Regions from separate parts of the Bacillus sp. URHA0034 genome, predicted to be linked through region 2. Evidence: a T-box and tRNA genes for the amino acid it is inferred to sense, from the RefSeq annotation. Region 2 holds a T-box; the other regions hold tRNA genes.
What was found. The T-box of region 2 lies ahead of ileS (isoleucine--tRNA ligase). A T-box ahead of a tRNA ligase gene usually reads a tRNA of that ligase, here a tRNA-Ile.

Region 1 (6,695 bases), 1.6 Mb from region 2:
GCAGCATGCCGAGGCATCACTAACGGCACCATACCAGATGTATTAGAATTTGATGCTGCCTCAAATTCCCGTGTGGAGGAAATGAGGGATGTCCTCGATAAAGTGAAATTTGCCCCAACCGCTGTAAATTACAAGGTTTATATCATTGATGAAGTGCATATGCTTTCAATTAGTGCTTTTAATGCCTTATTAAAGACGTTAGAGGAACCGCCAAAGCATGTCATTTTTATTTTAGCGACAACGGAACCACATAAAATTCCACTAACGATTATCTCAAGGTGTCAGCGTTTTGACTTTAGGCGCATTACAGCAGGATCAATTGTGAACCGGATGAAATTAATCGTAGAAGAAACAGGTGTGAACTGTGATGAAACGGCGCTGCAAATGATTGCCCGTGCAGCTGAGGGTGGTATGCGTGATGCGTTAAGTCTGTTGGATCAGGCTATTTCCTACAGCCAAGACCGAGTAACACTTGAAGATGCCTTAACCGTAACAGGGTCCGTATCACAAGGATTCCTGAATAAATTAGCCCATGCTTTTCAGGAAGGTGACGTGTCCAGCGGTTTAGAGGCGCTCGATGAACTGCTATTCCACGGAAAAGATCCAGCAAGATTTATAGAGGACTTAATTTTATTTTATCGGGATATGCTGCTATACAAAACAGCTCCTAATCTAGAAGAATCACTAGAAAGAGTGATGTTGGATGATGATTTTCGGCATTTAGCTGAAACCATCCCAGTCGAACAAATTTATCAGTTAATTGATCTATTAAATAAGACACAGCAGGAAATGCGCTGGACAAATCATCCGCGAATCTTTTTGGAGGTAGCGGTGGTAAAGCTCTGTCAAACGGAAGTGAAACCAACCGTCTCTGTTGATTCTGCGCCTATTGGACAATTACTTGCCAGAATCGATCAACTTGAGTCGGAGCTTCAGCGCTTAAAAGAAAATGGGATAGTCCCGGCTGCTCAGGATACAGCACCACAACAGCAAAAGCAGGCACAGAGGTCATCGAAAAAAGCCTTTCAGCCGCCGGTTGGAAAAATCAATGAAGTTTTAAAACTGGCAACGAAGAATGATTTAAATTTAATTAAAGCGAACTGGGGAGAAATGCTTTCGAGTCTGTTAAAATCACAGGCGGCATTATTAAATGATGCTGAACCGATTGCGGCCTCTTCGACTGCTTTTATTATAAAGTTTAAGCATGAAATGATTTGCCAAATGGCAATGAACCGCACCGATTTCCTTGACGCTGTAACATCCTCACTTTTAAAATTAACTGGAAAGAGGCTTCAGCTTTTAGGTGTTCCTGAAGATCAATGGATGCCGATTCGCGAAAGCTTTTTGAACACTCAGCATAGTGAAGAAGGAACAAGTATCAGTGGTGAATCTGTTAAGGAAGAAGAACCGCATATCGCTGAAGCAAAGAAAATATTTGGTGCTGATTTTGTAGAAATTATTGACTAATAAATAACTAATTAAATGGAGGCTAGATTTATGATGCGTGGTGGAGGAATGGGTAACATGCAAAATATGATGAAACAAATGCAAAAAATGCAAAAGAAAATGGCTGAGGCTCAAGAAGAGCTAGGTCAGCAAAAAATTGAAGGTACTGCTGGCGGAGGCATGGTGACTGTCATAGTGACAGGACATAAAGAAGTGGTAGATGTGCAAATTAAGCCTGAGGCCGTAGATCCTGATGATGTTGAAATGCTTCAAGACCTAGTACTTGCAGCTGTTAATGATGCCCTTAAAAAGGCAGAAGAATTAACAAACAATACAATGGGGCAATTTACTAAAGGAATGAATTTACCTTTTTAATTATACATTAGCAGGGGTGCATAGGCATTCGGGGTTAACCCTCCGAGGTCAGGCACCCCTGCTTTTCTAGAGGAGAAAAATCACATGCACTATCCAGAACCAATATCAAAGCTGATTGACAGCTTTATGAAACTGCCTGGGATTGGCCCTAAAACGGCTGCCCGTCTTGCATTTCATGTTTTGAATATGAAAGAAGACACAGTGCTCGATTTTGCAAAGGCACTTGTGAATGCCAAACGTAATCTTACTTACTGCTCGGTCTGTGGCCATATTACTGATCAAGATCCGTGTTATATCTGTGAAGATCAGCGCAGGGATAAAAGCATTATTTGTGTCGTTCAGGATCCAAAGGATGTTATTGCAATGGAAAAGATGAAGGAATTCAACGGCTTATATCATGTTCTGCACGGGGCTATTTCGCCTATGGATGGAATTGGGCCAGAGGATATAAATATCCCTGATTTGTTGAAGCGGCTTCAAGATGAAACGGTTCAAGAAGTGATTCTCGCCACAAATCCCAATATTGAGGGAGAAGCAACAGCTATGTACATCTCCCGTTTATTGAAACCATCAGGTATTAAAACCACAAGAATTGCTCATGGACTTCCTGTTGGAGGGGACCTGGAGTATGCAGATGAGGTAACCTTATCTAAGGCGCTAGAAGGAAGACGGGAATTGTAAACCATAAATAAGTGAACGGCGAATGTAATGTCTAATTACAGAGGTTAGCTAGACACGATTACCGGAGGAATAACACATGTTGTTTCGGCGCAAAGGACGGCTTCGAAAAGAATATGATGAAAAGCTGTTAGCACAGTTAAACCGATATAAAATAAATTGGCAACAAGAAAAGCTGCTTTTAGAAAAAAGTTTTGATCCCTCGGAAGAAGTGATCTGCCAAACTAAAATAGCTGAAGCTAAATATATCTTTTTATTAAGAGAAGCAAAGCAACGTAATGTAACAATCCTAAAGTAAATAGTATTTTACCCCCTATGGTCTATACCTAACAACTTGTACATATGTTGTAAGTAAAAAGACCTTAAAGGGGGAAAGCACTAATTGGAACCAATTGTTGTGATTTCTATTTTAGGCGGGCTTATACTTTTATTATTATTTTCTGGTGCACCAGTTAAGCCTGTAAGATTTGTCGGACAGGCAGCTGTGAAATTTTTAATAGGAGCCTTGTTTCTATTTTTTTTGAACGTGGCCGGCAATCGTTACGGAATTCATGTCCCGATTAATTATGCAACGTCTGCTGTGTCAGGATTTCTTGGTATACCCGGATTAGTTGCGTTGGTTGCAATCCAACATTGGGTTTTATAGGACAAAAAACCGCTGATAAAACAGCGGTTTTCCTTATTTCTGTAGAGAGGATCAAAAGAAAGAATTTATTCTAGAAAAAATAGTAACTATTTGCTTGACGGATTAAGTTTGATGCTGTAATATATTAAAAGTCGTCACCAAGACGACACATAAAAAAAGAAAGTTATTGACTTCTAGTTGATAACTTGTTATGATAATAAAGTCGCTTTTAAGCGATAAGTTATATTTGCTCTTTGAAAACTAAACAAACAAAAACGTCAACAAACAATAAATATTCATTTCTTATGAAATGAAGCCAACGTTTTAAATTATGAGCTAAATCAACTTTCTTGGAGAGTTTGATCCTGGCTCAGGACGAACGCTGGCGGCGTGCCTAATACATGCAAGTCGAGCGAATCAATAGGAGCTTGCTCCTGTTGGTTAGCGGCGGACGGGTGAGTAACACGTGGGCAACCTGCCTGTAAGACTGGGATAACACCGGGAAACCGGTGCTAATACCGGATAATCCCTTTCCTCTCATGAGGGAAAGCTGAAAGTCGGTTTCGGCTGACACTTACAGATGGGCCCGCGGCGCATTAGCTAGTTGGTGAGGTAATGGCTCACCAAGGCGACGATGCGTAGCCGACCTGAGAGGGTGATCGGCCACACTGGGACTGAGACACGGCCCAGACTCCTACGGGAGGCAGCAGTAGGGAATCTTCCACAATGGACGAAAGTCTGATGGAGCAACGCCGCGTGAGCGATGAAGGCCTTCGGGTCGTAAAGCTCTGTTGTTAGGGAAGAACAAGTACCGGAGTAACTGCCGGTACCTTGACGGTACCTAACCAGAAAGCCACGGCTAACTACGTGCCAGCAGCCGCGGTAATACGTAGGTGGCAAGCGTTGTCCGGAATTATTGGGCGTAAAGCGCGCGCAGGCGGTCCTTTAAGTCTGATGTGAAAGCCCACGGCTCAACCGTGGAGGGTCATTGGAAACTGGGGGACTTGAGTGCAGAAGAGGAAAGCGGAATTCCACGTGTAGCGGTGAAATGCGTAGAGATGTGGAGGAACACCAGTGGCGAAGGCGGCTTTCTGGTCTGTAACTGACGCTGAGGCGCGAAAGCGTGGGGAGCAAACAGGATTAGATACCCTGGTAGTCCACGCCGTAAACGATGAGTGCTAAGTGTTAGAGGGTTTCCGCCCTTTAGTGCTGCAGCTAACGCATTAAGCACTCCGCCTGGGGAGTACGGCCGCAAGGCTGAAACTCAAAGGAATTGACGGGGGCCCGCACAAGCGGTGGAGCATGTGGTTTAATTCGAAGCAACGCGAAGAACCTTACCAGGTCTTGACATCCTCTGACACTCCTAGAGATAGGAATTTCCCCTTCGGGGGACAGAGTGACAGGTGGTGCATGGTTGTCGTCAGCTCGTGTCGTGAGATGTTGGGTTAAGTCCCGCAACGAGCGCAACCCTTGATCTTAGTTGCCAGCATTCAGTTGGGCACTCTAAGGTGACTGCCGGTGACAAACCGGAGGAAGGTGGGGATGACGTCAAATCATCATGCCCCTTATGACCTGGGCTACACACGTGCTACAATGGATGGTACAAAGGGCAGCAAAGCCGCGAGGCCTAGCCAATCCCATAAAACCATTCTCAGTTCGGATTGTAGGCTGCAACTCGCCTACATGAAGCCGGAATCGCTAGTAATCGCGGATCAGCATGCCGCGGTGAATACGTTCCCGGGCCTTGTACACACCGCCCGTCACACCACGAGAGTTTGTAACACCCGAAGTCGGTGGGGTAACCTTTTCGGAGCCAGCCGCCTAAGGTGGGACAGATGATTGGGGTGAAGTCGTAACAAGGTAGCCGTATCGGAAGGTGCGGCTGGATCACCTCCTTTCTAAGGATAATGCAGTCCTTATGGACTGATAAGAAGTTGACCGTTTTTTGTTTGTTTAGTTTTGAGGGAGCAATCCTCTCAAAATATTTTATGGTATGGGCCTATAGCTCAGCTGGTTAGAGCGCACGCCTGATAAGCGTGAGGTCGATGGTTCGAGTCCATTTAGGCCCACCATACTTCATAACGGGGTCTTAGCTCAGCTGGGAGAGCGCCTGCTTTGCACGCAGGAGGTCAGGGGTTCGATCCCCCTAGACTCCACCAATGACGATTAAAAACGTCGAAATTCGTTCTTTGAAAACTAGATAATCGTATAGAAGAAACCAAGTAAAAACCGAGTAAAATCGCCATTTTAGTTTTTCTCTCTATTTTAAATAGAGTAAAACCTTTTAGGTTAAGTTAGAAAGGGCGCACGGTGAATGCCTTGGCACTAGGAGCCGATGAAGGACGGGACTAACACCGATATGCTTCGGGGAGCTGTAAGTAAGCTTTGATCCGGAGATTTCCGAATGGGGAAACCCACTGCTCGTAATGGAGCAGTATCTTTACCTGAATACATAGGGTATTGATGGCAGACCCGGGGAACTGAAACATCTAAGTACCCGGAGGAAGAGAAAGCAAACGCGATTCCCTAAGTAGCGGCGAGCGAAACGGGATTAGCCCAAACCAAGAGGCTTGCCTCTTGGGGTTGTAGGACACTCAACATGGAGTTACAAAGGAACGGGGTAGATGAAGCGGTCTGGAAAGGCCCGTCATAGAAGGTAAAAGCCCTGTAGTTGAAACTTCGTTCCCTCCTGAGTGGATCCTGAGTACGGCCGGACACGTGAAATCCGGTCGGAAGCAGGGAGGACCATCTCCCAAGGCTAAATACTCCCTAGTGACCGATAGTGAACCAGTACCGTGAGGGAAAGGTGAAAAGCACCCCGGAAGGGGAGTGAAATAGTTCCTGAAACCGTGTGCCTACAAGTAGTTAGAGCCCGTTAATGGGTGATAGCGTGCCTTTTGTAGAATGAACCGGCGAGTTACGATTACATGCAAGGTTAAGTTGAAGAGACGGAGCCGCAGCGAAAGCGAGTCTGAATAGGGCGAATTAGTATGTGGTCGTAGACCCGAAACCAGGTGATCTACCCATGTCCAGGGTGAAGTCCAGGTAACACTGGATGGAGGCCCGAACCCACGCACGTTGAAAAGTGCGGGGATGAGGTGTGGGTAGCGGAGAAATTCCAATCGAACTTGGAGATAGCTGGTTCTCTCCGAAATAGCTTTAGGGCTAGCCTCACGTAGTTAGAGTCTTGGAGGTAGAGCACTGTTTGGACTAGGGGCCCTCATCGGGTTACCGAATTCAGACAAACTCCGAATGCCAAAGACTTATCCGTGGGAGTCAGACTGCGAGTGATAAGATCCGTAGTCAAAAGGGAAACAGCCCAGACCACCAGCTAAGGTCCCAAAGTATACGTTAAGTGGAAAAGGATGTGGAGTTGCTTAGACAACCAGGATGTTGGCTTAGAAGCAGCCACCATTTAAAGAGTGCGTAATAGCTCACTGGTCGAGTGACTCTGCGCCGAAAATGTACCGGGGCTAAACGTATCACCGAAGCTGTGGATTGACATCTTCGATGTCAGTGGTAGGAGAGCGTTCTAAGGGCGTTGAAGCTAGACCGTAAGGACTGGTGGAGC
Region 2 (6,695 bases):
ACAATCCAGCATCGTTCACATGTTTCACCTTCTGCTTTTGTCACGACGATTGCGGCTGTTTCTAATTTCACAGCATCGTCAGGTGCCTGATCATATGATCCAGCCACTTCAAAAGCGGAGACAATAAACAACTGCTTCAGGTCTTCACTGATGGAATCCAACAGCGCTTTGGATTTTTCATTTACATATAACGTAACCTTTGCTGTTAAAGACTTACCGATTACTTTCTGATTACGGGCTTCTTCAAGGGCTTTTAACACATCATCACGGAGCGTCATGAAAGCGGACCATTTCTCCTCGAGTTCTTCTGCCCCTGCTAATTCCTGATACTCCGGCAGGTCTGTTAATTGGACACTTTCCTCTTTAACAGCCGGAATAAACTGCCAGACTTCGTCAGCTGTATGCGAAAGAATTGGAGAAACCAATTTAGTTAAGGCAAGCAGTGATTCATATAACACTGTTTGAATAGCTCGGCGCTCGTGATTATCGGCAGCCTCAATATAAAGAACATCCTTAGCAAAATCAAGATAGAATGCACTTAGATCTAAAGTACAGAAATTATTGACAGCATGATAAATGCCCGCAAACTCGTAGTTCTCATAAGCATTCCGTACATAGCTGATTAATTTATTCAGTTTCACAAGCATAAATTGATCCACTTCACGTAAATTAGCATAATCAACTTTGTTTACAGCTGGGTCAAAGTCAGCTAAGTTTCCTAATAAGAAACGGAAAGTGTTACGAATTTTACGGTATACCTCTGCCACTTGTTTTAAGATCGCATCTGATACACGAACATCTGACTGGTAGTCAACCGATGCTACCCAAAGCCGTAAAATATCGGCACCTAATTGATTCATAACCTTTGCTGGAACGACAACATTTCCAATTGATTTACTCATCTTTCTGCCTTCACCATCAAGCGCAAAGCCATGGCTTAGGACACCCTTGTATGGCGCCTTGCCCGTCACAGCAACAGCCGTTGATAACGATGAGTTAAACCAGCCGCGGTATTGGTCTGAACCTTCAAGATAAAGGTCTGCTGGTCTTACTAAATCCTCTCTCTCAAGCAATACTGCCTGATGAGATGAACCTGAATCAAACCAAACATCCATGATATCCGTTTCTTTTGTAAACGTACCATTTGGACTGCTAGGATGAGTAAAGCCTTCAGGAAGTAAATCTTTGGCTTCGCGTTCAAACCAGACATTCGAACCATGTTCACGGAAAAGGTTTGATACGTGTTCAATGGTTTCATCGGTGATAATTTCTTCACCATTTTCCGCATAGAATACAGGAATTGGAACACCCCAGACACGTTGGCGGGAAATACACCAATCCCCCCGGTCACGAACCATATTAAATAATCTTGTTTCTCCCCAGGCAGGGACCCATTGGGTTTCTTTTACTGCCTCTAATAGTTCATTCCGGAAATCCTTAATGGATGCAAACCATTGTGCCGTAGCACGGTAAATGACCGGCTTCTTTGTTCTCCAGTCATGTGGATAGGAGTGTGTAATAAACGATAGCTTTAACAATGCACCAGCGTCTTCTAGCGCTTGGACAATCGGTTTGTTGGCAGTATCATAGAACAAACCTTCAAAACCAACTGCCTCTGCCGTCATAACACCTTTATCATCCACAGGACATAACACATCTAGACCATATTTCTGACCAACATAGAAGTCATCTTCCCCGTGTCCAGGAGCGGTATGAACGCATCCAGTACCAGCATCAGTAGTAACGTGTTCACCTAACATAACTAAAGAATCACGGTTATACAATGGATGTGCAGCAATAATATATTCTAAATCAGCACCTTTTACTTTTTGGACAACTTCTGTTTCTTCCCAGCCTACTTCTTTTGTGAAAGCTTCTAATAAGCTTTCCGCCACCAGGTACTTATTTCCGTTAGTGGAAACCACTACATAGGTTAAGTCAGGATGTACAGAAATACCAAGGTTAGCCGGAATCGTCCAAGGGGTTGTTGTCCAGATGACAATTTGTGTATCGGTATCTAGGACACCCTTGCCATCTTTCACTTTAAAACCAACATAAATAGATGCGGATTTTTTATCTTGATATTCAATTTCAGCCTCAGCTAAAGCTGATTCACTGGATGGAGACCAATAAACCGGCTTCTTTCCTTTATAGATATAGCCTTTTTTCGCCATCTCGCCAAACACTTTAATTTGCTGTGCTTCATATTCAGGTTTTAGGGTAATGTATGGATTCTCCCAATCTCCCCTAACACCGAGACGCTTAAATTGAGTCCGCTGATTATCAATTTGCTCAAGAGCATACTTTGCGCAAAGCTCCCGGAATTCAGCAACCGTCATTTCTTTCCGTTTCACACCTTTGTTGGTTAAAGCCTGTTCAATCGGTAAACCGTGCGTATCCCAGCCAGGTACATATGGAGCATGATAACCGCTCATAGATTTGTAACGGACAATCATGTCTTTTAAAATTTTATTTAATGCATGCCCCATATGGATATCTCCATTAGCGTATGGCGGCCCATCATGGAGGACAAACATCGGACGTCCCTTTGTCCGATCTTGTACCTTTTGATAAATGTTCATTTCTTCCCATTTAGCCTGTAAGTCCGGTTCTCTTTGGGGAAGATTGCCACGCATCGGAAATTCCGTTTTTGGCATTAAAAGCGTGTCTTTATATTCCATTTTCCTTTTCCTCCTAAAATCCTTGTTCATAATAAGTATTGGGAATAGACAAATAAAAAAACCTTCTCATCCCAAATAGGGACGAGAAGGTTTTTTCCCGCGGTACCACCCTGATAGATAATACCCATTTGTACTATCCTCTTTACCATTCGTAACGTGAATAACACGCCTAAGCCTACTATCCCGATTGGGGTTTCAACCTGGAACTCGAGGGTGATCTTCCAATTTTTCAACTTTATCGGGCTTTCACCACCCCCGACTCGCTAGAAAAGTCTAGAGAAAAATTGTACTGTCCCTTTCATCGTCAATTTCCATTCTATTTACTATGTCTAAAAATTATATGCTAATAAAATGTATTTCGTCAAGCTAATGAATCTTCTTCTTCATGAATCTTTAACTCGGTTGCATCGACCTCATACTCTAATAAATGATCCCAATCATCTGTATTTAGCATATCGAGCTGTGCTTCAATCAACATTTTAAAACGGGTCCGGAAAACTTTAGATTGTTTCTTTAAATCTTCAATTTCAAGAGCAATCTTTCTTGCTTTTGAAAGGGATTCATTCACAATCCGATCTGCATTTTTCTCGGCTTCTTTTATGATCAGCTTTGCTTCCTTTTGGGCATTGCGTTTTACTTCTTCCCCAGCCTCTTGGGCAATAATGATGGATTTATTGAGTGTTTCTTCAATATTCACAAAATGGCCTAGACGGTCATTCATCTCATTGAGGCGTTCTTCCAATTCTCTTTTTTCTCTAAGTACAAGTTCATAATCCTTGATTACCTGGTCAAGGAATTCATTTACTTCATCTTCATCATACCCGCGAAATCCTTTATTAAACTCTTTATTATGAATATCTAACGGCGTTAACGGCATTAAAGCCACCTCCATGCATTCTGTACTTCAATATGTATAAGCAAATATTCGACAAGTTTTTCGAAAATCCTGCTTCATTTACAATTATTTTTGCTTTCCGATAATAACTCGCCATTTTTCCTTTTTTGTTTTGCCTTCTAACCCGATAATTTTTGCTCGTCCTTGCCCCCGGACCGAGAGCATATCACCCGCTTCACATGGAAAGGAAGGATTCTCGATTGAAGTCCAGTTCACTTTAACTAGTCCATGCTGAATTAAGGCTAGGGATTTTTGCCGGGAAAGATGATAAATCCCCGATATAACCGTGTCGAGCCGCAAGGATGATAATGTTAATTCATTCTCATCCCAAACCGTTGCCGCAGCAACGGCATTTTCGATATCTGTTTCAACTAATTTTACTCCTGCCCTGCCTATTGATTCGACATTGTTCTTTATATATTGACTTATCTCTTTAGCAGCAAAAAATTGAACCCGCCCCTCACTTATCAGAATGTCGCCAAATTTCCCACGTTTGAGACCTACAGACATGAGCGTCCCTAAAACCTGCCGGTGTTCAATCTTAACAAACTTTCGTGGGTATTCAATTTCAAATAAACTGATTTGAAAATCGTCTTCATTTGGGATTAAATAATCCGGATAAATGAGGGCTCTGTTTCTTTCTAAACCAGAAATCCCGCCAAAAAGCTGATATTTTACCTCACTATGCTCACCAAGCAGCATTTTAACAATATGCTGCTCTCTAGGGTCGAGAAAATCGGTCAGCTTAGGGGCGTATTGCTGCTCTACATTGCTTTTCCATTGTAAGACCTGATCAATAAATTCCCGTTCCTCTGGACGGAAATGCTGATAAATATTCATCCTAATTAACACAACCTATTTTCATTCTTATACAAGCCACCTGTAGACACTACCTAAACCGCTGGTGGCAAAATTCAAAACAAGGAACGCTACAATCGGAGAAATATCCATCATTCCAATTTGGGGAATGATTTTTCTAAATGGCTCTAAATAAGGTTCACAAATTCTTGCCAGAAATTGTCCAATCTTAGTTTCTCTTGCATTTGGAAACCAAGACATCAATATATATATAATTAACGCCCATGAATAAATATTGATTAATTGTATTAATAAATTAAAGATAAAAGCCATTCACATTACCACCTTGTATTAGGGTTATTGTGTTCAGGTAGGAAATCTGTAATATTCCCGGTGACTTCTACATTATCAGGAGTACATAAAAAAATACTTGAGCCGATCTTTTGAATATCTCCCCCGATCGCATAGACCACTCCGCTTAAGAAATCAACAATTTGACGGCCTTCGGTCTGGCCAATACTTTGCAGGTTTACGACCACTGCACGACGATTTTTCAAGTGATCGGCAATCTCTGTTGATTCTGAATACGTTATTGGCTCCAGAATCATAACCTTTGAGGATTTAGTTACATTAGTCGAACCGGCAGACTTTGGGATACTTTGAAAACTAACAACATTTGGACTTTTAACAGGCTGCTGTTTTTGTTTAACTGGAGCGGTCTTCTCTACTAATTCATCATTGTTATTATCATATTCATCATCTAAAAAGAAAAATGTTTTTAGTTTTGATTTAATCGTCATTTTCTTCTCTCCTTAACCGTCTTCACCGACAAGTGCTGTGCCAATTCTAATCATGGTTGCCCCTTCTTCAATAGCGATGCCGAAATCATTGGACATCCCCATTGAAAGATTTGAACATGGTGCAAACTCTAACTGAAGGCTCTGAACTTGATCGCGAAGCTCTCTTAATTTCCGAAAACAATCCCGAAGAATTTGCTCATTATCTGTTAATGGAGCCATTGTCATGAGTCCATCGACCACAATGTGTTCTAAGTTTGAAAGTGCCTTGATAAATGGAATAGCTTCTTCTAAAGAAAGGCCGTGTTTCGACGCTTCACCAGAAACATTGACTTGAACAAGACATTTTACTTGATGGTTTGCACGCTTATTTATTTCTTCTGCTAGGGATAAGCGGTCCAATGAATGAATATATTCAACCTTATCAATAATGTTTTTTACCTTGCGGGTTTGCAGTGTTCCAATATAATGCCATCTAGGCTTGTCCCGTAATACTTCCCACTTTTTTAAAAGACTGTCATCACGGTTTTCACCAAGATTACGAATACCTGCCCCCAGCGCTTCCTCGGCTCGTTCTATGCTGACATATTTAGTCACAGCAATCAAAGTCACGTCTTCACTGCTTCGATTTACTTTTTGGCAGGCATCATTTATTTGCAGGTTAATACGCTTTAGGTTTTCAGCTACTTTCATCGTGAATTACTACTCCTTCCAGCCAATAAAACTCATCATTCTTCCTGTTCTGCCTTTATCACGGCGGTGAGAGAAAAATTCCTCTTGGCCGCAGCTAGAACATAATCCTGTTTGAAGAATATTTTGCTCCGGAACACCGGATGCGAGAAGAATCCGTTTATTTAGTTCCTGTAAATTAAGGGAATATTGCCCTTCTTTAATTAAATTATAGGTGAACGCAGCGCCTTCTACTAGTGATTTTTCTACAAAATTAATAACATGTTGATCAACGATATAACATTTTTCGCAAATGGAGGGTCCAATTGCGACATAAATCTCCTCTGGCCTAATCCCCTCTTGGCCCCATGTGTCTATCATTTTCATGGCGATTTGACCAACGCTCCCTTTCCAGCCGGCGTGAGCGACTCCAATCATCTTTCTCTCAGGGGCAATAAAAAAAAGAGGGACACAGTCAGCAAAACAAAGTGTTAACAGGATTCCCTCTTCATCCGTATAAAATCCATCAGTGCCTTTAAAGGCATCTTCGTATGAATCGGATCCAATTCCACGATCTGTTTTTGTTATTTTCCTAAGGAGGGTATCGTGTGTTTGTTCCGCTCCAATCCAGCTGCTTAACGGGAACTGCAGCAATTCTGCGACTTTTTCTCTATTTGAACAAACAACAGGTAGCTCATCACCAACATGAAATCCAAGGTTTAGGGTCTTAAAGTTTCCCTTGCTCGTCCCGCCATTTTTGGTTGTGAAGCCGGCCGTCAATTTTGGGAAACGTCTCATCCAACTATCAATTGATAAATAGGATTGATTATTCTTAACAAAGGGTTCCATCAAATT
Region 3 (6,695 bases), 1.7 Mb from region 2:
GACTTATGACCTCGAGGGGCTAGGCGCTGGAGCTGGACGTATCTAACCCTGTAAAAAGTTATTTACAAGTAGTAAATCTATAATTTCTTAGAACACACAAAAGGACAATCCTTCCGGATTGTCCTAAACATGCCTGGCAACGTCCTACTCTCACAGGGGCAAAGCCCCAACTACCATCGGCGCTGAGAAGCTTAACTTCCGTGTTCGGTATGGGAACGGGTGTGACCTTCTCGCCTTAATTGCCAGACTATTTAATTGAAAGATCGCTCTCTCAAAACTAGATAATGTAGAAGAAACTTTATAAAAACGAGTTATTCGCTTTAGACTATGGTTAAGTCCTCGATCGATTAGTATCAGTCAGCTCCACATGTCGCCACGCTTCCACCTCTGACCTATCAACCTGATCATCTTTCAGGGATCTTACTAGCTTGACGCTATGGGAAATCTCATCTTGAGGGGGGCTTCATGCTTAGATGCTTTCAGCACTTATCCCGTCCGCACATAGCTACCCAGCGATGCCTTTGGCAAGACAACTGGTACACCAGCGGTGCGTCCATCCCGGTCCTCTCGTACTAAGGACAGCTCCTCTCAAATTTCCTGCGCCCACGACGGATAGGGACCGAACTGTCTCACGACGTTCTGAACCCAGCTCGCGTACCGCTTTAATGGGCGAACAGCCCAACCCTTGGGACCGACTACAGCCCCAGGATGCGATGAGCCGACATCGAGGTGCCAAACCTCCCCGTCGATGTGGACTCTTGGGGGAGATAAGCCTGTTATCCCCGGGGTAGCTTTTATCCGTTGAGCGATGGCCCTTCCATGCGGAACCACCGGATCACTAAGCCCGACTTTCGTCCCTGCTCGACTTGTAGGTCTCGCAGTCAAGCTCCCTTGTGCCTTTACACTCTACGAATGATTTCCAACCATTCTGAGGGAACCTTTGGGCGCCTCCGTTACTCTTTAGGAGGCGACCGCCCCAGTCAAACTGCCCACCTGACACTGTCTCCCACCCCGATAAGGGGTGCGGGTTAGAATTTCAATACAGCCAGGGTAGTATCCCACCGACGCCTCCACCGAAGCTGGCGCTCCGGCTTCTCAGGCTCCTACCTATCCTGTACAAGCTGTACCAAAATTCAATATCAGGCTACAGTAAAGCTCCACGGGGTCTTTCCGTCCTGTCGCGGGTAACCTGCATCTTCACAGGTACTATAATTTCACCGAGTCTCTCGTTGAGACAGTGCCCAGATCGTTACGCCTTTCGTGCGGGTCGGAACTTACCCGACAAGGAATTTCGCTACCTTAGGACCGTTATAGTTACGGCCGCCGTTTACTGGGGCTTCGATTCAGAGCTTCGCGTGAGCTAACCCCTCCTCTTAACCTTCCAGCACCGGGCAGGCGTCAGCCCCTATACTTCGCCTTGCGGCTTCGCAGAGACCTGTGTTTTTGCTAAACAGTCGCCTGGGCCTATTCACTGCGGCTCTTCGAGGCTATGAACCCCAAAGAGCACCCCTTCTCCCGAAGTTACGGGGTCATTTTGCCGAGTTCCTTAACGAGAGTTCTCTCGCTCACCTTAGGATTCTCTCCTCGCCTACCTGTGTCGGTTTGCGGTACGGGCACCTTTTATCTCGCTAGAGGCTTTTCTTGGCAGTGTGGAATCAGGAACTTCGGTACTATATTTCCCTCGCTGTCACAGCTCAGCACACACGAGAAGCGGATTTTCCTGCTTCTCAGCCTAACTGCTTAGACGCACATATCCAACAGTGCGCTTACCCTATCCTCCTGCGTCCCCCCATCACTCAAACGATAAAGAGGTGGTACAGGAATATCAACCTGTTGTCCATCGCCTACGCCTTTCGGCCTCGGCTTAGGTCCCGACTAACCCTGAGCGGACGAGCCTTCCTCAGGAAACCTTAGGCATTCGGTGGATGAGATTCTCACTCATCTTTCGCTACTCATACCGGCATTCTCACTTCTAAGCGCTCCACCAGTCCTTACGGTCTAGCTTCAACGCCCTTAGAACGCTCTCCTACCACTGACACCAACGGTGTCAATCCACAGCTTCGGTGATACGTTTAGCCCCGGTACATTTTCGGCGCAGAGTCACTCGACCAGTGAGCTATTACGCACTCTTTAAATGGTGGCTGCTTCTAAGCCAACATCCTGGTTGTCTAAGCAACTCCACATCCTTTTCCACTTAACGTATACTTTGGGACCTTAGCTGGTGGTCTGGGCTGTTTCCCTTTTGACTACGGATCTTATCACTCGCAGTCTGACTCCCACGGATAAGTCTTTGGCATTCGGAGTTTGTCTGAATTCGGTAACCCGATGAGGGCCCCTAGTCCAAACAGTGCTCTACCTCCAAGACTCTAACTACGTGAGGCTAGCCCTAAAGCTATTTCGGAGAGAACCAGCTATCTCCAAGTTCGATTGGAATTTCTCCGCTACCCACACCTCATCCCCGCACTTTTCAACGTGCGTGGGTTCGGGCCTCCATCCAGTGTTACCTGGACTTCACCCTGGACATGGGTAGATCACCTGGTTTCGGGTCTACGACCACATACTAATTCGCCCTATTCAGACTCGCTTTCGCTGCGGCTCCGTCTCTTCAACTTAACCTTGCATGTAATCGTAACTCGCCGGTTCATTCTACAAAAGGCACGCTATCACCCATTAACGGGCTCTAACTACTTGTAGGCACACGGTTTCAGGAACTATTTCACTCCCCTTCCGGGGTGCTTTTCACCTTTCCCTCACGGTACTGGTTCACTATCGGTCACTAGGGAGTATTTAGCCTTGGGAGATGGTCCTCCCTGCTTCCGACCGGATTTCACGTGTCCGGCCGTACTCAGGATCCACTCAGGAGGGAACGAAGTTTCAACTACAGGGCTTTTACCTTCTATGACGGGCCTTTCCAGACCGCTTCATCTACCCCGTTCCTTTGTAACTCCATGTTGAGTGTCCTACAACCCCAAGAGGCAAGCCTCTTGGTTTGGGCTAATCCCGTTTCGCTCGCCGCTACTTAGGGAATCGCGTTTGCTTTCTCTTCCTCCGGGTACTTAGATGTTTCAGTTCCCCGGGTCTGCCATCAATACCCTATGTATTCAGGTAAAGATACTGCTCCATTACGAGCAGTGGGTTTCCCCATTCGGAAATCTCCGGATCAAAGCTTACTTACAGCTCCCCGAAGCATATCGGTGTTAGTCCCGTCCTTCATCGGCTCCTAGTGCCAAGGCATTCACCGTGCGCCCTTTCTAACTTAACCTAAAAGGTTTTACTCTATTTAAAATAGAGAGAAAAACTAAAATGGCGATTTTACTCGGTTTTTACTTGGTTTCTTCTATACGATTATCTAGTTTTCAAAGAACGAATTTCGACGTTTTTAATCATCATTGGTGGAGTCTAGGGGGATCGAACCCCTGACCTCCTGCGTGCAAAGCAGGCGCTCTCCCAGCTGAGCTAAGACCCCGTTATGAAGTATGGTGGGCCTAAATGGACTCGAACCATCGACCTCACGCTTATCAGGCGTGCGCTCTAACCAGCTGAGCTATAGGCCCATACCATAAAATATTTTGAGAGGATTGCTCCCTCAAAACTAAACAAACAAAAAACGGTCAACTTCTTATCAGTCCATAAGGACTGCATTATCCTTAGAAAGGAGGTGATCCAGCCGCACCTTCCGATACGGCTACCTTGTTACGACTTCACCCCAATCATCTGTCCCACCTTAGGCGGCTGGCTCCTTGCGGTTACCCCACCGACTTCGGGTGTTACAAACTCTCGTGGTGTGACGGGCGGTGTGTACAAGGCCCGGGAACGTATTCACCGCGGCATGCTGATCCGCGATTACTAGCGATTCCGGCTTCATGTAGGCGAGTTGCAGCCTACAATCCGAACTGAGAATGGTTTTATGGGATTGGCTAGGCCTCGCGGCTTTGCTGCCCTTTGTACCATCCATTGTAGCACGTGTGTAGCCCAGGTCATAAGGGGCATGATGATTTGACGTCATCCCCACCTTCCTCCGGTTTGTCACCGGCAGTCACCTTAGAGTGCCCAACTGAATGCTGGCAACTAAGATCAAGGGTTGCGCTCGTTGCGGGACTTAACCCAACATCTCACGACACGAGCTGACGACAACCATGCACCACCTGTCACTCTGTCCCCCGAAGGGGAAATTCCTATCTCTAGGAGTGTCAGAGGATGTCAAGACCTGGTAAGGTTCTTCGCGTTGCTTCGAATTAAACCACATGCTCCACCGCTTGTGCGGGCCCCCGTCAATTCCTTTGAGTTTCAGCCTTGCGGCCGTACTCCCCAGGCGGAGTGCTTAATGCGTTAGCTGCAGCACTAAAGGGCGGAAACCCTCTAACACTTAGCACTCATCGTTTACGGCGTGGACTACCAGGGTATCTAATCCTGTTTGCTCCCCACGCTTTCGCGCCTCAGCGTCAGTTACAGACCAGAAAGCCGCCTTCGCCACTGGTGTTCCTCCACATCTCTACGCATTTCACCGCTACACGTGGAATTCCGCTTTCCTCTTCTGCACTCAAGTCCCCCAGTTTCCAATGACCCTCCACGGTTGAGCCGTGGGCTTTCACATCAGACTTAAAGGACCGCCTGCGCGCGCTTTACGCCCAATAATTCCGGACAACGCTTGCCACCTACGTATTACCGCGGCTGCTGGCACGTAGTTAGCCGTGGCTTTCTGGTTAGGTACCGTCAAGGTACCGGCAGTTACTCCGGTACTTGTTCTTCCCTAACAACAGAGTTTTACGACCCGAAGGCCTTCATCGCTCACGCGGCGTTGCTCCATCAGACTTTCGTCCATTGTGGAAGATTCCCTACTGCTGCCTCCCGTAGGAGTCTGGGCCGTGTCTCAGTCCCAGTGTGGCCGATCACCCTCTCAGGTCGGCTACGCATCGTCGCCTTGGTGAGCCGTTACCTCACCAACTAGCTAATGCGCCGCGGGCCCATCTGTAAGTGTCAGCCGAAACCGACTTTCAACTTTTCCTCATGAGAGGAAAAGGATTATCCGGTATTAGCACCGGTTTCCCGGTGTTATCCCAGTCTTACAGGCAGGTTGCCCACGTGTTACTCACCCGTCCGCCGCTAACCAACAGGAGCAAGCTCCTATTGATTCGCTCGACTTGCATGTATTAGGCACGCCGCCAGCGTTCGTCCTGAGCCAGGATCAAACTCTCCAAGAAAGTTGATTTAGCTCAATTTGTTACGTTGGCTTCATTTCCTAAGAAATGAATATTATTGTTTGTTGACGTTTTTGTTTGTTTAGTTTTCAAAGAACAACCATCGCCCCGAAGCGACTTTATTAATATACCACCCATATCAAATGAAGTCAACAATTTTTTCGAATAAATTTTATATAGCCGCTCCAACTTTTGGTCATAATAAAAGGAGCACATGAAAGTGCTCCTTTTAATCAAAATTATTCTTCACCTTCAGGAAGGCTGTCATCTTGGCCTTCATCAAGGACTGCTTCATTGCTATCAACTAGAGCAGCTTCATCTTGCTCTAGTTCCTCTTCTTTTTCAACCTTTGCTACGGTTGCAACAAATTCATTTTCACTTTCTTTTAAATTGATCAGTTTAACACCTTGTGTATTTCGACCCATCTGTGAAATACCTGCAACATCAGTTCGAATTAACACACCACCGGTTGTAATCAGCATGATATCTTCTTCTCCAGTTACAGCTCTCATGGAGACTAGGTTTCCGTTTTTCTCTGTGACATGGCAGGTTTTAATCCCTTTACCACCTCGGCCTTGAATCCGGTACTCAGATGCAGGAGTACGTTTTCCATAACCATTTTTGGTTACAATTAGTACGTCGTTATCTTCTTCTATTACTTCCATACCTACTACTTCATCATCTGAATCAAGAGTAATCCCTTTGACCCCTGTTGCCGTACGTCCCATTGATCGGACGTCAGTCTCAGGAAAGTGGATTAGCATGCCTTTCTTAGTACCAATAATGATATGTTTGGTCCCATCAGTCAGACGAACAGAGATTAATTCATCTCCTTCACGCAGACTTAACGCAATCAAACCATTGTTACGGATATGGGCAAACGATGACAGTGGTGAACGCTTTGAGACCCCTTCCTTCGTTGTGAAGAATAAGAACCAATCATCCACAAATTCGTCTACAGGAATAATTGCATTGATCCACTCACCTTTTTCGATACCAAGCAGATTTATAATCGGAAGCCCTTTAGCTGTCCTGCTATACTCCGGTATCTCATATCCTTTAGAACGATAAACCTTCCCTTTATTGGTAAAGAATAAAATCGTATCATGGGACGAAGTAGTAATTAGATGTTCAACAAAGTCGTCTTCATTTGTTCCCATTCCTTGTATACCCCGGCCGCCGCGTCTCTGCGCACGATAAGTGGACACTGGGAGCCGTTTAATATAGCCATTATGGGTTAACGAAATAACGATATTTTCGCGTGGAATTAAATCCTCATCTTCGATATTTTCAATACCGCCCATGACAATTTCTGTCCGGCGTTTATCATTGAAACGTTCTTTAATTTCTAATAATTCTTCACGGATGATCTCGAGAATTTTTTCCTCATCGGCCAAAATTGCTTTTAGTTCCGCAATTAACTTCATCAAACTTTGGAATTCATCCTCAATTTTTTCTCTTTCTAATCCTGTTAAACGCTGTAAACGCATATCAAGG

Region 1: it encodes a tRNA-Ile, which carries the amino acid that the T-box ahead of ileS (isoleucine--tRNA ligase) is inferred to sense. The anticodon was not compared.
Region 3: it encodes a tRNA-Ile, which carries the amino acid that the T-box ahead of ileS (isoleucine--tRNA ligase) is inferred to sense. The anticodon was not compared.

The regions. Positions count from the first base shown of each region.
Region 1 covers NZ_JBWCDK010000002.1:2,869,261-2,875,955, reverse strand. Annotated here, with positions in the region: gene dnaX (DNA polymerase III subunit gamma/tau) at 1-1,467, shown strand, start outside; gene ACZ9EE_RS15915 (YbaB/EbfC family nucleoid-associated protein) at 1,498-1,821, shown strand; gene recR (recombination mediator RecR) at 1,906-2,502, shown strand; gene ACZ9EE_RS15905 (YaaL family protein) at 2,579-2,797, shown strand; gene ACZ9EE_RS15900 (pro-sigmaK processing inhibitor BofA family protein) at 2,882-3,145, shown strand; rRNA gene ACZ9EE_RS15895 (16S ribosomal RNA) at 3,472-5,022, shown strand; tRNA gene ACZ9EE_RS15890 (tRNA-Ile) at 5,120-5,196, shown strand; tRNA gene ACZ9EE_RS15885 (tRNA-Ala) at 5,208-5,283, shown strand; rRNA gene ACZ9EE_RS15880 (23S ribosomal RNA) at 5,412-6,695, shown strand, end outside.
Region 2 covers NZ_JBWCDK010000002.1:1,229,000-1,235,694, forward strand. Annotated here, with positions in the region: gene ileS (isoleucine--tRNA ligase) at 1-2,681, opposite strand, end outside; T-box leader at 2,756-2,992, opposite strand; gene ACZ9EE_RS07985 (DivIVA domain-containing protein) at 3,043-3,558, opposite strand; gene ACZ9EE_RS07990 (YlmH family RNA-binding protein) at 3,643-4,416, opposite strand; gene ACZ9EE_RS07995 (YggT family protein) at 4,444-4,707, opposite strand; gene ACZ9EE_RS08000 (cell division protein SepF) at 4,713-5,174, opposite strand; gene ACZ9EE_RS08005 (YggS family pyridoxal phosphate-dependent enzyme) at 5,187-5,864, opposite strand; gene pgeF (peptidoglycan editing factor PgeF) at 5,874-6,689, opposite strand.
Region 3 covers NZ_JBWCDK010000002.1:2,887,552-2,894,246, forward strand. Annotated here, with positions in the region: rRNA gene rrf (5S ribosomal RNA) at 132-247, opposite strand; rRNA gene ACZ9EE_RS15990 (23S ribosomal RNA) at 328-3,262, opposite strand; tRNA gene ACZ9EE_RS15995 (tRNA-Ala) at 3,391-3,466, opposite strand; tRNA gene ACZ9EE_RS16000 (tRNA-Ile) at 3,478-3,554, opposite strand; rRNA gene ACZ9EE_RS16005 (16S ribosomal RNA) at 3,652-5,201, opposite strand; partial or broken gene gyrA (DNA gyrase subunit A) at 5,438-6,695, opposite strand, start outside.